Regions from separate parts of the Acidovorax sp. FG42 genome, predicted to be linked through region 2. Evidence: predicted binding sites of a transcription regulator. Region 2 holds the regulator's gene; the other holds the start of a gene.
What was found. Region 2 encodes NrdR, which represses ribonucleotide reductase genes. Its sites were predicted from a motif close to CACNANATNTNGTG; they were not measured.

Region 1 (7,815 bases), on a different contig from region 2:
GGTTGCAAACGGCAGTTTCGGTGTCGCTGGTGTTCAGCGTGATCTCGGTGCACAGATTGGACGAGTGCACCACGCCAGCGTGCTGCTGGGGCGAGCGCACGTTGCAGGCATCCTTGAACGTGATCCAGGGATGGCCGGTTTCAAACAGCATGGTCAGAATCTTGCGCCAGAGGTCGGTGGCCTGCACGGTCTTGGCGGGCTTGATCTCGCCGCGTGCGGCCTTTTCTTCGTAGGCCACGTAGGCCTTTTCAAAGTCGGCACCGAACAGATCGTGCAGATCCGGCACGTTGGAGGGCGAGAACAGGGTCCAGGTGCCCTTTTCCATCACGCGGCGCATGAACAGGTCGGGAATCCAGTTCGCCGTGTTCATGTCGTGCGTGCGGCGGCGGTCATCGCCGGTGTTCTTGCGCAGTTCCAGGAACTCTTCGATGTCCAGGTGCCAGGTTTCCAGGTACGTACAGACGGCGCCCTTGCGCTTGCCGCCCTGGTTCACTGCCACGGCCGTGTCGTTCACCACCTTCAGGAATGGCACTACGCCTTGCGATTCGCCGTTGGTGCCCTTGATGTGGCTGCCCAGGGCGCGCACGCGCGTCCAGTCGTTGCCCAGGCCGCCCGCGAACTTGGACAGCAGGGCGTTTTCCTTGATGGACTCGTAGATGCCATCGAGGTCGTCCGGCACCGTGGTCAGGTAGCAGCTCGACAGCTGCGAGCGCAGCGTGCCGCTGTTGAACAGCGTGGGCGTGCTGGACATGAAGTCGAAGCTGGACAGCACTTCGTAGAACTCGATGGCCCGTGCCTCGCGGTCGGTTTCGTTCAGTGCCAGGCCCATGGCCACACGCATGAAGAAGGCCTGGGGCAGCTCGATGCGGGTCTTCTTGACGTGCAGGAAGTAGCGGTCGTACAGCGTCTGCAGGCCGAGGTAATCGAACTGCAGGTCGCGCTCGGCCTTGAGCGCAGCGCCCAGGCGGTTCAGATCGTATTGCTTGAGCAGGCGCTCATCCAGCAGCTCGTTGTCCACCCCCTTCTGGATGAAGGAGGGGAAATAGTCCTTGTAGGCCTGGCCCATGTCGCTTTGGGTCACGTCACGCCCCAGCACCTCACGCACGATGGTATGCAGCAGCAAGCGGGCCGTGGCGTAGGTGTAGTCGGGATCTTTTTCGATCAGGGTGCGGGCGGCCAGAATGGATGCCTTGTAGACCTCGTCCATGGGAACGCCGTCATACAGGTTGCGCATGGTCTCGGCGACGATGGGAGCGGCCTTGATGTCAGCGCCCAGGTTGGCGCAGGCCGACTCGATCAATGCGTGCAGGCGCAGGATGTCCAGCTGCACACGTTGGCCGTTGTCGATCACGTGCATCACCGGGGTGGCGGGAGCGAGCTGTTCCTGGTGGTGGGCGCGCTCCTGCGTGCGGCGCTCGCGGTACAGCACGTAGGCGCGGGCGACTTCGTGGTGCTCGCCGCGCATCAGGCCCAGCTCGACCTGGTCCTGCACATCTTCAATATGGAAGGTGCCGCCGCCCGGGCGCGAGCGCATCAGGGCGCGGACCACGTTCTGGGTGAGCGTGTCTACCACCTCGCGCACGCTGGCAGAGGCGGCGCCCTGCGTGCCGTGCACTGCCAGAAACGCCTTCATCATCGCCACTGCAATTTTCTGGGGCTCGAACGGCACCACCGCGCCGTTGCGGCGAATGATCTGGTAATGCGTGAGCGGGTGCCCGGAAGCTGCGGCCGCTGCAGCGTGTGTGGCGGTATCCGCAGAGGCGGTGGGCGATGGGGAAGGCGTGTTCAAAGCAGCTTGCATGGGTGTCCTCTTCTGTGGGCTGTCTGGGGTGGCGTGCGGCCTGGAGCGCCGCCGCAGGGTGTGGGTGCTGCACCGGACTTCAGCCTGGCGCACACTATATATGGTGTGTCGAGGCGGTTCAAGACACTACCGGTAGTGTACCGCCGGAATGAGTCCCCAAAACCGAAACAGCATGTTCCCAACCCCGTTGCCTTGGCAATCGGCACCTGCGGCGAACCCTTGTAAACGTGATGTGGGCGATGCAAAACCTCGCAGTGGCGTACCTTGGCGGCGGATTTCCTGCGCTAGGCCGCGCAGTGCTTGGCTGCAAAAATATGTGCGAACGCACAAAGAAAAAATTGCCTTGATGCGCCCGTGCGACAGTGAAAGCGCGGCGTCAGCGAAGCTGCTGCGGGCCTGTCTGTGTGCCTTGCGGGAATCGCTGCACTGGCCAGTCCAGGGCCTGTTGCAGCCTGGACCAGTCAAACCCCGGGCCGGGGTCAAGCTTGCGCCCCGGGGCGATGTGTTCATGCCCCGCGATGTGCTTGATGGGGTAACGCTGCGCAATGTCCTGGCAGACCCGGGCCAGTGTCTCGTATTGGGCGGACTCGAAGGTGAGGCCCTCCAGGCCTTCCAGTTCAATGCCGATGGAATCGTCGTTGCACTGGCTTCTGCCTCGGTAGAACGATTGCCCCGCATGCCAGGCTCGCTGGTCGCAATCCACAAACTGCCACAGCGCACCGGTGCGCTCGATGAAAAAATGGGCGGACACCTGCAGTCCGCGAATGCTCTGGTAGTAAGGGTGCGCGTCCCAGTCCAAAGTGTTGGTGAACAGCTGTTGCACGGCGCAGCCACCGTATTCACCCGGGGGCAGACTGATGGAATGCACCACGATCAGGTCCACCCCCGAGGCCTGTACGGGGCGTGGTCCGTAGTTCGGTGATGCCAGCCGCTGTGCCGCCAGGTGCCATCCGCCGTCCCAATGCGTGGGGGCTGCTGCCCGGGCGCTGTCAGCCCTGGTCGTCATGCGGGTCCTGGTCGTTGGGTACCGCGATGTTCAGGCGGGCAATGCGGTAGCGAATCTGGCGCAGGCTGATGCCCAGGCGTGCCGCCGTGGCCGTGCGGTTGAATCCGGATTCTTTGAGCGCGCGGATCAGGATCTCGCGCTCTTGCTGATCCAGCCAGGCCTGCAGGTCGCTGGGGAGGGGCACGGTGCATCCGCTGGCCAAGTGCTGCTGGGTTGGAGCGGCATCGGACGGGACGGAGGTGCCGCCGGCCGAACCCTCTGCCGCAGTGGCCAACGCGGGTGTCGCGGGCCGCGCCATCTGCACCTCTGCCGCGCCGCTGGGTGCATCCACCTGCAACTCGTCCCCATCGCTCAACGCCACTGCACGGTGCAGCAGGTTTTCCAGCTCGCGGACGTTTCCGGTCAGCGGGTGGGCGGCGATAGCGTTCAGTGCGCGGTCGGTGAGCTGGGGTACCGGCATGCCGGACTCGTTGGCAATGCGGGTGAGCAGTGCTGCACACAGTGCGGGCAAATCCTCCCGACGTTCGCGCAGCGGCGGGATGACGATCTCGATCACATTGAGCCGGTAGTACAGATCCTGGCGGAACCGGCCGGCCTGGACATCGGCTGCCAAGTCGCGGTGGGTAGCGCTGACGATGCGCACGTCCACGGTTTCTTCCTGGGTGGAGCCCAGCGGCCGCACGCTGCGCTCCTGGATGGCGCGCAACAACTTGGATTGCATCGCCAGCGGCAGGTCACCGATTTCGTCGAGGAACAGGGTGCCCCCGCGTGCGGCCTGGAAGTAGCCGTCACGGTCTTGCGAAGCCCCGGTGTAGGAGCCCTTTCGGGCACCAAAGAATTCGGCTTCCAGCAGGTTTTCAGGGATGGCTCCGCAGTTCACGGCGACCAGGGGGCCATCCGCGCGCTGGCTGCTGGCGTGCAAGGCCTGGGCCACCAACTCCTTGCCGGTGCCCGACTCACCATGGATCAGCACGGGCGCCATGCCGCGCGACACCTTGGCCACGCGCTGTTTGACGTTGCGGATGGCGTCGGACTCGCCCACCAGGCGATCCAGGGCGGCGTTGGCACTGCCGAATTCGCTGGCCGCCGCCGCATTGGGAGACCGGCTGGAGCCGTTGCTGCGTGCCGCACGCGGAGGGGGGACTCCGCCGGTGCCCTGGATGGCCGAGGCCACCACCGAGCGGAACTGCTTGAGGTCCACGGGCTTGGTGAGGTAATCGAAGGCCCCGGCGCGCAGCGCCTCGACCGCATTTTCTGCCGATCCGTAGGCGGTCATGACCACGCAGCGCTCCCGGCGCTGCTGGTCGCGCAGGTCCTGCAGCAGCTCCATGCCGAACCCGTCAGGCAGTCGCATGTCAGTGATCACCGCGTCAAAACGCTGGGCCTTGAGCTGCTCGCGGGCCTCCTGCACGTTGGACGCCGTCTCGACCCGGTAGCCCTCACGCAGCAAGGTGAGCTCGTACAGGGTGCGCAGATCGGGTTCGTCGTCAACGACAAGGATGGAGGCGGCAGGGGCGTTCATTGGGGGCAGCAGTCAGACCACGATGGTGTCAAACAAGGTGGCATTGTCGGCGGGGCGGGTCGTGCGGCGGAAGCCCACGGTGAAGGCGTTGCCTCCGATGTCTCCGCGTGCGGTGGGGCGGTTCAGGCGCTGGTAGCTGATGGAGGCGCCATGGCGCTGGCACAGCTCCCGGCAAATATAGAGGCCCAGGCCGCTGGAGCGGCTCTCGGACGAGAAGAAGGGCTCGAACAGATGCCGCTCCACGGATTTGTCCATGGGCGCTCCGTCGCTCCACACCTGCAGGCTGACCTGGCCGGCAGGCGTATTGCGCGTGGTCACCGACAGCGAGTCGGGCTCCGGGCCCATGTAGCGCAGGGCGTTGTCCAGTAGGTTGACCAGAACGCGGCGCAGGTGCTCGGCGTCAAACTCCACCTGGGTGGCACCGGTATCCAGCGACACCATGGCGCGCCGCCGCGCGGGGTCCTGGGCCTGCCAGTCGTTCCAGATCTGGGCGACGGTTTCGTCCAGCACCACGGTGGAGGCGGGGGCGTGGCTGATCTGGTGCTGCACGCGGGCAATGTCCAGCACCTCTTCGGCAATGCGTGCCAAGCGGTCGGCGTTCTGCTGCACCATGTGCGCCAGGCGCTTTTGTGCTGGCTCGTGCAGGTCTTCTTCCAGCAGGGCATTGGCCTGCACGATGGCGGCCAGTGGGTTGCGGATTTCGTGGGCCACAGCGGCAGACATGCGGCCCATGGCCGCGAGTTTTTCGGTGCGCAGCCGCGCTTCCATTTCCCGCAGATCGTGCAGGAACATCACGCACAGCCGCTCGGAGTGCGTCTGCAAGGCCGCATTGCGGGTGGACGTGAGCCAGGTGCGCACATGCAGGCCGGTGGGGCTCTGGCCTTCGTGCAGCAGATCAACATCGGCCGTCTGGGGCTGTTCGTGACGGAAGGTGCGCCGCGCCAAAATCACCAGGGGGTGCCACGGCGCGGTGGAGGTCAGGGCAAACGGCAACTCGGTCAGTGCCACGCCACCCAACAGCTGCAGCCCTGCGGGGTTGGCAATGCGCACCAGGTCGTTTTCGTCCACCACCAGTACGCCATCGGTCAGGTTCTGGATGACCAGTGCACTGACCTGGGTCTGTACGCGGGCTGCGATCTGGCTTTGTTGTGCCACTTCCTGCTCGCGTGCCAGGCGGGTGGCGAGCTGGTGCACCAGGTAGCTCACGATGAAATAGCCCGTGCCAGTCAGCGCACTTTGCAGGTAGCGCTGGCCTTCGTCGCCCGTGCTGTACTGGCCCACCCACCAGGCCCAGCCCAGCAGCAGCAGCGTGACTGCCGCGGTGGTGCCCAGGGCCAGGGTCAGCGTGCCCATGACCGCAGCGATCAGGATGGGCAGTCCGAACAGCGGCGTGTAGTTCATGGCGCCCGCATGCAAGAGCTGCAGCGCGGTGATCGCGGCCAGGTCCACCCCGATGGAGGGTAGCCACTGCGGGCCGGCGCTGGGCGACGGCGGGGCTTTGCGCGACAGCACCCGCAGCACCACGGTGGCCACGAGATAGGCCACGCAGACTGCGAGCACGGAAGGCGCCGCCGCTTGATTGATCAGCTGCCCGGCCCCCTGCAGCACCAAAAGTGCCAGGGCAACCATCACGCGGCCCGTCAGAAAACCGAGCCACAGCCGTGCGAAGGGAGCGTCTGCGGAAAGCGGCAGTGGGCCTGCGGGCGCTGCTTGCATGGTCACAACGGCAAGGCGTCGCTCAGGCCGGGCCCATGCGCCGGTGCTCGGCACTGCAATAGGCCTGACTGCCCATCATCAGGGCTTCGGCCTGTGGGATGTGCACGCCGCAGTGCGCGCAGGCCAGCATGTCCTGCGGCAGGGCAGGCGGTGTGGGGGGCGCTTTGGGCGCCGCCGCATCAGGGGCGCGGCGGCTGCGCCAGATACCTACGGCCACCGCGATGACGACCAACAAGACCAGGTACTTCATACGCTGCGGCCCAGAACAACTTCCAATACAAAACGCGAGCCCACATAGGCCAGCAGCAACAGGGCCGAGCCCGCATACAACACACGCACCGCATTGCGGCCCCGCCAGCCAAAGCGGGCACGGCCCAGCAGCAACGTGGCAAAGGTCAGCCACGAGAGCATCGAGAACACGGCCTTGTGGTCCCACCGCCAGGCCCGGCCATACAGCGTCTCGCCAAACAGCCAACCGGCCAGCAAGGTGGCGGTAAGCAGTACAAACCCCGCCGTCACGAACCGGAAGGTCAGCCGCTCCAGCGTCAGCAGCGGGATGCCGCTGTGCGGGTCTTCAGCCTGCCGGATGTGGCGTTCGGCGCGTGTCATGAGCCAGGCGTGCACCACCGCCGCTGCAAACAGGCCATAACACGCAATGCCCAGCGCCAGGTGCAAAGGCAGCCAGGCAGATGCGGTCACGTGCAGCGGCTGCCCGGGGAACAGCATCGCCAGCACGATGGCGGCCGCGCCCAGCCCTGCCAGTACCCAGCGTGACTGCATTTGTGGAAACAACTGCCGTTCCACGGCATAGACCGTGAGCACCAGCCAGGCGGTCATCGACAGCGCGGGCGCAAAACCGAACCGGGGCGCATCGCCCCACAGGCCCCAGACCAGCACGGCGCCGTGCAGCAACCACGCGACCAGCAGTGCATTGCGTGCTGCTGCAGCCCCCAGGCGGGAGGCTGCAGCAGCCGGTACGGCATAGGCCACAGCAGCGGCCAGGGCCAGCAGCCAACTGACGGGGGAGCTACTCGTTAAAATCATGGGCACAGTTTAGCCTTTCGCCCACCGCCAGCGCCCTGGCGGGGCTGCGCACGCAACGCCCTTGTTGACGGCGCGCAGCCAATACCGGAAACACCCCTATGGCCTCCGCCCTTACCGACAAACTCACGCGCCTCGTCAAGGAGATGCGTGGCCAGGCCCGCATCACCGAATCCAACGTGCAGGACATGCTGCGCGAAGTGCGCATGGCGCTGCTCGAAGCCGACGTGGCCCTGCCCGTGGTGCGCGACTTCATCGCCCGCGTCAAGGAAAAGGCCCTGGGCCAGGAGGTGCTGGGTTCGCTCAAGCCCGGGCAGACGCTGGTCAGCATCGTCAACCGCGAACTGGCCGCCACCATGGGCGAGGGCGTGGCCGACATCAATCTGGCTGCCCAGCCGCCCGCCGTGATCCTGATGGCCGGCCTGCAAGGTGCGGGCAAGACCACCACCACGGCCAAGCTGGCCAAGCACCTGATCGAAAAGCGCAAGAAGAAGGTGCTGACCGTGTCGGGCGACGTGTACCGCCCGGCCGCCATCGAGCAGCTCAAGACCGTGACCAAGCAGGCCGGGGCCGAATGGTTCCCCAGCACGCCCGACCAGAAGCCGCTCGACATCGCCCGCGCCGCCCTGGACTACGCCAAGAAGCACTACTTTGACGTGCTGCTGGTCGATACGGCCGGCCGTCTGGCGATTGACGAAGCCTTGATGAATGAAATCAAGGACCTGCATG
Region 2 (7,815 bases):
CACGCACCAGGCCTATGTGTGCGACTACAGCCGCGTGAACCCGGCCAAACCCTTCTTGCTGACCAGCGCAGGCCAGTACGGCACGCTGCTCACCGACATTCAGCTGCGCGTGGACACGCAGACCCGCCGCGTGGTCCGTAAAACGGCGCGCAATGTGGTGGTGCAAGGCGAGGCCTTCACGGGCGCCCAGGGGCCTGTGCCGCTGACCACTGCCGTGCCGACGTTTCCTGCGGACCCTGGCGTGCAGAAGATCATCGATACCTACCGCGCCGCCGCCATTCCGCTGGCCCAGCGCCCGGTGGGCCAGGCCCAGGGGGCCATGCGCCGCCAGCCCAATGCGGCTTTGGAGAGCGTGTTGGGCAATCTGGTGGCAGACGCACAGCTGCTGGCCACGCGGGCGCCCGAAGATGGTGGCGCGCAGTTGTCGTTCATGAACCCGGGCGGCCTGCGTGCGGACCTGGTGCCGGATGAACAAGGGCTGGTGCGTTACGGCCAGCTGTATGCCGTGCAACCTTTTGGCAACCAGCTGGTGATCAAGACCTTCACGGGCGCGCAGATCCGCGCTGTGCTGGAGCAGCAGTTTGCCAGCGGCGGCAATACGGTGCAGCGGCCCCGGGTGCTGTCGGTGTCCAGCGGCTTCAGCTACCGCTACGACCTGAGCCAGCCCGCCGGGGGGCGCATCAGCCACATGGTGCTGAATGGTGCGCCGGTGACCGATACGCAGTCAGTGCGCGTGGTCATGAGCAGTTTTCTGGACAGCGGTGGTGACAACTTCACGGTGCTGACGCAGGGCCAGGACCGGCGCGTGGGCGAACTGGACCTGGATGCGCTGGAGGCCTACTTCCGGCTGCAGAGTCCGGTGGCACCGCCTGCTACCAACCGCATCACCCGTGTTGCGCCCGCTGCGCGCTGAGCCGTGTCCACCGGGCACCATCGCCCGGAGGGGCCTAGTGTGGTGTTGCACGCTATCTGGCACTTAAAAACCGCGTCTTTTCGGCCAGGGCTGCGTTGCAAATCCTCGCGATACCTTCGGGTATCGCTGCGGTTTGCGCCTTGCCCTGACCAAAAATCCATCGGTTTTCAATGTGCCATCCAGCGCGCAACACCACACTAGTCGGCTGTGCGTCGCAGCGCGCCCAGCCATTGCAGCGGGTTGAAGCCGGTGACCAGCCCGGTCGCCACCAGCACCAGCGCGCCGCCCCAGAGCATGCCGGGCCCCAGGGCCTCACCCAGAAAGATATGGCCCCAGGCCACACCAAACAGCGGGATCATGAAAGCGGAACTCATGGCGGCCACGGGCGAGACATGCTTCAGCACCCGCAGGTTGAGCCAATACGCCAGGCCCGAGGTCACGATGCCCATCACGGCCACGGCGGCCAGCGCTTCTGGAGTGAAGCGTGCGGTGGGCAAGGTCCACGCCGCACCGGGCAGCAGCAGCACCAGGGCCGCTGCGTGGATGCCTGCTGCGATGGACAACGGCGACATGCGTTTCGTCGCACGCTTCATCCAGGTGAGAGACAGGCCGTAGCACGCTGCCGCGGTCACGCATGCGCCTGCCGCAAGCAGTACCGCTGAGTTGGGCTCGACGGGACCCAACTGCACGATCAGCGCCACCCCGGCAAAGCCGCAGAGGCAGCCGGCCCATTTGCGTGCGCTCAGCGTGTCTTCCTTCATCCACGCCGCAGCGATCACTCCAAACGGCACGGCCATGGTGTTGAGCAGCGAGCTGTAGCCCGCTGGCAGGTGCAGGGCCGCCCAGGCGTACAGCAGAAAAGGCGCTGCCACCGTCAGCGTGCCCAGCCCCAGCAGCTCTCGCCAGTGGCGCCAGGGCCAGGGCTCACCCGCCCAGCGCATGATGCCCATCAGCGTGAGCGTGGCCAGGCCAATGCGCAGGGCGGCCATCACATTGGGGCCCAGCACCGGACTGGCGACGCGAATGAAAAGAAAGGAAGCGCCCCACAGGGCAGACAGCAGCACCAGCTGCAGGAAATGGCGGGTTTTCACCGCGCGTATTGTCAGGTAGCTTCGTGGTGCTTGCTGGCGTGTGGTAGAGCCGTTTTGATGCAAAAATCGCCTGAAGCGCCAGTGCATCATGCCGTAATAGCTATGAAATTAATAGCTTTCACAAAGTAGCTTGTGCGACTTGTGCAGAGGCTACGGCCGAAGCGGTGAGGATGCACAGCGGACCGGTGGCTGCAGAACCGCATCGCACAGACCAATTAGCCGCGTGGGGCTCATGACGGGAAAGGGCGGGCGTTACAGCAGGGGCTGGCCCAACGTGCGCGCGCTACTTGCGCACTTCATCGACCATGGCGCGGAAGTCGTCGATGTCTTCAAAGCTGCGGTACACGCTGGCAAAGCGGATGTAGGCCACCTTGTCGAGCTTCTTGAGCTCGCGCATCACCAGCTCGCCGATGCGGCTGGAGATCACCTCGCGCTGGCCCAGGTTGAGCAGCTTTTCTTCGATGCGTTCGATGGCGCTGTCGATCTGGTCGGTGCTCACGGGCCGCTTGCGCAATGCCAGGTTGAACGAGCCCAGCAGCTTGCTGCGGTCGTATTCAATGCGCCGGCCGTCCTTCTTGACGATGGCCGGGAAGTTCACTTCCGGCCGCTCGTAGGTGGTGAAGCGCTTGTCGCACGCGCCGCACTGGCGGCGGCGGCGGATGAAGACTCCATCCTCAGACACCCGCGTTTCAACGACTTGCGTTTCGAGGTGGCTGCAGAAGGGGCACTTCATGGGCGCAGAGAACCGGCTTGTTTAGCGGTAGACCGGGAAACGTGCGGTCAGTGCGTTGACCTTGGCGCGCACGGCGGCGATGTTGGCTTCGTCGCGGGGGTTGTCCAGCACGTCGGCGATCAGGTTGGCCGTGATGCGGGCTTCTTCTTCCTTGAAGCCGCGCGTGGTCATGGCGGGGGTCCCAATGCGCACGCCGCTGGTCACCATCGGCTTTTCAGGGTCGTTGGGGATGGCGTTCTTGTTGATGGTCATGTGGGCGGCGCCCAGCACGGCCTCGGCCTCCTTGCCGGTGATGCCCTTGGCGCGCAGGTCCACCAGCATCACGTGGCTTTGGGTGCCGCCGGACACGATTCGCAGGCCGCGTGCGGTCAGCGTCTCGGCCACCACCTTGGCGTTCTTGGCCACTTGCTCCTGGTAGGCCTTGAACTCGGGCTGCATCGCTTCCTTGAAGGCCACGGCCTTGGCTGCGATCACGTGCATCAGCGGGCCGCCTTGCAGGCCGGGGAAGATGGCGCTGTTGATGGCTTTCTCGTGTTCGGCCTTCATCAGGATGATGCCGCCACGGGGGCCGCGCAGGCTCTTGTGCGTGGTCGATGTCACCACGTCAGCATGGGGCACGGGGTTGGGGTACACGCCCGCAGCGATCAGGCCGGCGTAGTGGGCCATGTCCACCATGAAGATCGCGCCGATTTCCTTGGCGACCTTCGCAAAGCGGGCGAAATCGATGTGCAGGCTGTAGGCAGAGGCTCCGGCCACGATCAGCTTGGGCTTGTGTTCGCGGGCCTTGGCTTCCATCGCGTCGTAGTCGATGGCTTCGTTCTTGTCCAGACCGTAGCTGACCACATTGAACCACTTGCCCGACATGTTCAGCGGCATGCCATGGGTCAGGTGACCGCCTTCGGCCAGGCTCATGCCCATGATGGTGTCGCCGGGCTTGAGGAAGGCTAGGAACACGGCCTCGTTGGCCGACGCGCCGCAGTGGGGCTGCACGTTGGCAGCATCGGCGCCGAAGATCTTCTTCACGCGGTCGATGGCCAGCTGCTCGGCCACGTCCACATGCTCGCAGCCACCGTAGTAGCGCTTGCCGGGGTAGCCTTCGGCGTATTTGTTGGTGAGCTGGGTGCCTTGCGCCCACATCACGGCGGGGGAGGCGTAGTTCTCGCTGGCGATCAGCTCGATGTGGTGTTCTTGGCGGGCGTTTTCGGCCTGGATGGCGGCAAACAGCTCGGGGTCGGTTTGTTCGACAAGAATTTTGCGGTCGTACATGATTGGCAGTCCTATGAACTTGTGTCCCTTGAAACAAGGGCTGCCCAGGCGAACGGCTGAACGCATGGGGTAGGGCCCCTGCGGCACGCTTCCCAGTGGTTCACAAGAAGTAGGTTCTTGCTGGTTTCCACGTCAGCGGCTGCATCCAGTGGCGGAATGCAGCGCCTATCGCCAGTCGCGTACCCCGTTAGTGTAGCCGACACGGCACTGCTGCTACACCGCCGAAACCGCCGGAGGCCAAGGTCGTTGCCTGGGCGCCGGGAGCCTGCCTGTTACAGGCCCGGTGTCAGCAACGCCACCTTGTCGCTGACCGCAGCCGGTGCTGGGGTGCGAGGTGCTGCTGCAGGGATGCTCTGCACAGGAGCCTGGGTAGACAGGGAGGGAGGGGGATTGAAGGGCACTGCGCGACCACCGGCCACCTGGCGCAGGCGGAAATGTTCCGCCATCACCTTGGCGGCGTAGCCACCGTCGTCGGCCATGTTGCCCGCGCCCACATAAAAGCGCAGGCCACCTTCGAGCGATCCTGCGCGGGCGATGCACTCTTGCAGCACCTTCACACCGACCCGCAGGTTGCTCACCGGGTCAAAGGCAGCAAAGTGGCCGCCAAAGTTCTGGTACTTGTCGGTGTGCACGCGGGTCATCACCTGCATCAGTCCTTGGGCGCCCACAGCGCTTTCGGCAAACGGGTTGAAGCTCGATTCGATGGCCATGATGGCCAGGATCAGCGTGGGGTCGATCTTGGCGCGGGTGCCAATCTCGTAGGCCTCGGCGACCAGGGCGCTGAGGGGCTCTGGCGCCACACGGTACTTCTTGCTGAGCCAGAAGGCCACGGCAGCCTGCTCTTTGGGCAGGTCTTTGGGGTTCACTGCCGTAGCGCGCTCGCTGGCTTCGGGCTCGATGGGCATGCCCAGCATTTCTACCTGGCGGGCTTGCAGCCAGTTCATCAGTTGCTCTTCACCTGCCTGGCGCAGATCGGGCCGTGCTGTGAGTGCAATGACGACAAAGGCAACGGCCAGGCCGATGAGGGCAAAGCTGTTGTGGGTGATTTCAAGAAAACCTTCGGTCACGTCGGCTGCGAAAGTTCGCACGCCGGAGACTATTTTTCCTGACGCTGTCATAGCTCTTCCTTTCTGAGGCGGGCCGGCGGAGCGGGGCAGTCGCGGTGGACGGTGCTTTGCTGGCAGATCGCCTGGATTGGTACGCCATCAAGTCCGGGCTGCACGTCTGTGGAGTGCTTGGCGCCCTGGATTGACTTAGCCGGGTTCGGCAGCGATTGGGGTTTGTACTAGCCCCGTTTTTGGGGCTGGCGGATTCTAGAAGCTCACTAAATGCATAGTCAATACTAACAATTAACTATTTAAGACATAAAAATTATGAAAAATCTGTAAAAAATCACAGTTTTTCTGAGCCAAGCGCTGTTTTTCTTTGGGAGCCGCCGTGCTGCAGCTGACATCCGCATGTCAAATTCAATCGGGCTTTTCGCCGCCATTGAGAATCCGATTTGAGTTGGCGAAGCGAGTTTGATATGGTGGAGGCGCCTGTAGATTTCAGGCATCGCCAGACGAAGCGAAGTCTCCCTCCGAGGACATTCAGTGCCAAGGTGCAGCAGATGCCGCTTCCATGGCAACCCCTGGAGGCAATACCTTGCCTCCGCGCCATGCGGACCTTTCTCTCCGCATCGCGACCGATGGCAAAGACCGTTGTGTCAGCCGTCAAGCCCGGCGGGCAGGCCCTTCAGGCACTGCTCGTCGGGCTTTCTTATTGGTGTGTCGCCTTGTGGGTGGGCGGCACAGTCTTATATATAGATAATGGGGGCTGTTCCCTAGAGCGGCGACCCTTCGCCCGGATTGCCGGGCGACATCCTCGCCGGGCCTTGCTCCAGATCACCCTGCAGGTGTGGAGGAGGCAAGCCGCTACGGCCTCTGGCCCAATCCGGTGAAAATAGCCCTTTTGTTGCCCTGGCGCGCGCTTGGCGCGGTCGTTCGGGCACGGCTCCGGGCTCTGCGCCCGGGATGCCTTCGTAATCCATTGGATCCATGTTTCCATTTTTTTCCCGCAGCAAAATGTCCGACGCACCTGAAGTGAATCCGGCCCCGGCCAAAACCCATGAGCCGCATCCGCTCGATGCGCTGACTGGTGGCGCTTTTTCTGCCGCCACATCGGGCGAGCGCGCCTCTCGCATCCGCGACTGGCTGGCCACTCAGCCATCGCCAGAGCAACTGCAAGAGGTGTTCAAGGAGTTGAGCGGACGTGACAAGGGCGCGGCCCGCGCCGTGCGCGAACGCCTGGACGAAATCCGTCGCGCCAAGGGGCAGGAGGCCATTGCGGCCGAATGGGCTGAAAAAGCCCAGGCCCTGCTGGCGGCCCCCAAGCTCAATATTGCAGATGCCCTGGCTTGGCAGCGGGATGCCGCCAAGGCTGGTGCCCCGTTGTCGCGTGAGCCGTTGTCCCTGCTCAAGGTACAGCTGGCCGACCGCGTGAAGGTCATCGAAGACCTGCAGCACCGTGTCCAGGTGCAGCGCGAGGCGGCTGTGCTGCTGGCGCAGCGCATCGAAGTGCTCTCGACCAAGCCCTGGCGCGATGCGCAGGCTGCGCTCGAACTGCTGCGCGCCGATGTCGCGCGCTGGCAGGAGCAGGCCCAGGAGCTTACGGGTGATGCCAGCTGGGCGAGTGTGGAGGCCCGGTTTCCGCCGTTGCTCGATGCCTCGCGCACTCAGCTGCTGGTGGTGTGGGAAGCTTTCCAGCCTGCCGTGGCGCAAGCGGCCGCTGCCGCAGAGGATGCTGCTGCACCCCTGCCACCTGTGCCGGTGTGGGCGGACGAACTGCGCACTGCGCGTGGCTTGCCCACTGCGGCTTCTGAGGCGGCCGCCGCTTCTGCCGCTGCCGGCAAGCCCGCGCGTGCTGCCAAGCCAAAGGTGGCGCCGGAGGTGATTGAAAAAGCCCACCAACTGGTGCGCGATGCCTTGGCGACGCTGGAGAAAGAAACGGCCGAAGGCCACGGCAAGGCCAGTGCCGGCGCTGCCGCTGCGCTGCGCGCCGTGCTCAAGGTACATGGCAAGCACATTGACAACGCGCTGGAGCAACAGGTGCACACGGCTCTGGTGGCTGCCGGTGAGCTGGAAGGCTGGCAACGCTGGAGTGCCGACCAGGTGCGTGAAGAGCTGGTGGCCAAGGCCGAAGCGCTGCTCAACCGCCCCGAAGGCCAGGCCTTGGGTGGCCGCAAGATGCAGGAGACTCTGCGCAGCCTCCGTGAGCAATGGAAGCAGGCGGACCAGGGCGGTGCGCCCAACCACGCGCTGTGGAAGAAATTTGACGAGGCCTGCAATGCTGCGCACAAGGTGGTCGAGGCCTGGCTGGACAAGATCCGTGCTGAAGCGGCTGAGCACAAGGCCCAGCGCCTCGCGCTGATCGAAGAGGTCAAGGCCTGGGCGCAGGAGCATGCTGCGTCGGGCGACTGGAAGGCCATCAACCGCGCGCTGTATCAGTTCGGCGACCGCTGGCGCGAAGGCGGCCATGTGGGTGAAAAAATCTTTGCCGAGCTCCAGCCCCTGTGGAAGCAGGCGATCGCTCTGGCCGCAGCGCCGCTGGAGGCTGCGCAGAAAGAAAGCCTGGCACGTCGCCACGCAATGATCGAAGAAGCCACGGCACTGGGCGCTGCGCCTTCGCTGCGCATCGATGCCGTCAAGGCGCTGCAGCAGCGCTGGCAGGCAGAAGCCCAGACGGTGCCTCTGGATCGCAAGCACGAACAGAAGTTGTGGGATGCCTTCCGCAAGCCCATTGATGAGGCGTTCAACCGCAAGTCCGCGGACCGC

Region 1: a site for NrdR is predicted at 1,894-1,907, ahead of ACODSM_RS10255 (ribonucleoside-diphosphate reductase subunit alpha). Genes of this name have one in related genera too.

The regions. Positions count from the first base shown of each region.
Region 1 covers NZ_JBMDJM010000007.1:215,866-223,680, reverse strand. The annotation lists gene ACODSM_RS10255 (ribonucleoside-diphosphate reductase subunit alpha) at 1-1,801, opposite strand, end outside; gene ampD (1,6-anhydro-N-acetylmuramyl-L-alanine amidase AmpD) at 2,178-2,807, opposite strand; gene ACODSM_RS10245 (sigma-54-dependent transcriptional regulator) at 2,791-4,329, opposite strand; gene ACODSM_RS10240 (two-component system sensor histidine kinase NtrB) at 4,342-6,045, opposite strand; gene ACODSM_RS10235 (PP0621 family protein) at 6,068-6,295, opposite strand; gene ACODSM_RS10230 (cytochrome C assembly family protein) at 6,292-7,089, opposite strand; gene ffh (signal recognition particle protein) at 7,188-7,815, shown strand, end outside.
Region 2 covers NZ_JBMDJM010000027.1:1,193-9,007, reverse strand. The annotation lists gene ACODSM_RS21635 (bifunctional metallophosphatase/5'-nucleotidase) at 1-913, shown strand, start outside; gene ACODSM_RS21630 (DMT family transporter) at 1,111-2,013, opposite strand; gene nrdR (transcriptional regulator NrdR) at 2,288-2,737, opposite strand; gene glyA (serine hydroxymethyltransferase) at 2,759-4,003, opposite strand; ZMP/ZTP riboswitch at 4,039-4,192, opposite strand; gene ACODSM_RS21615 (lytic transglycosylase domain-containing protein) at 4,276-5,121, opposite strand; gene ACODSM_RS21610 (DUF349 domain-containing protein) at 6,040-7,815, shown strand, end outside.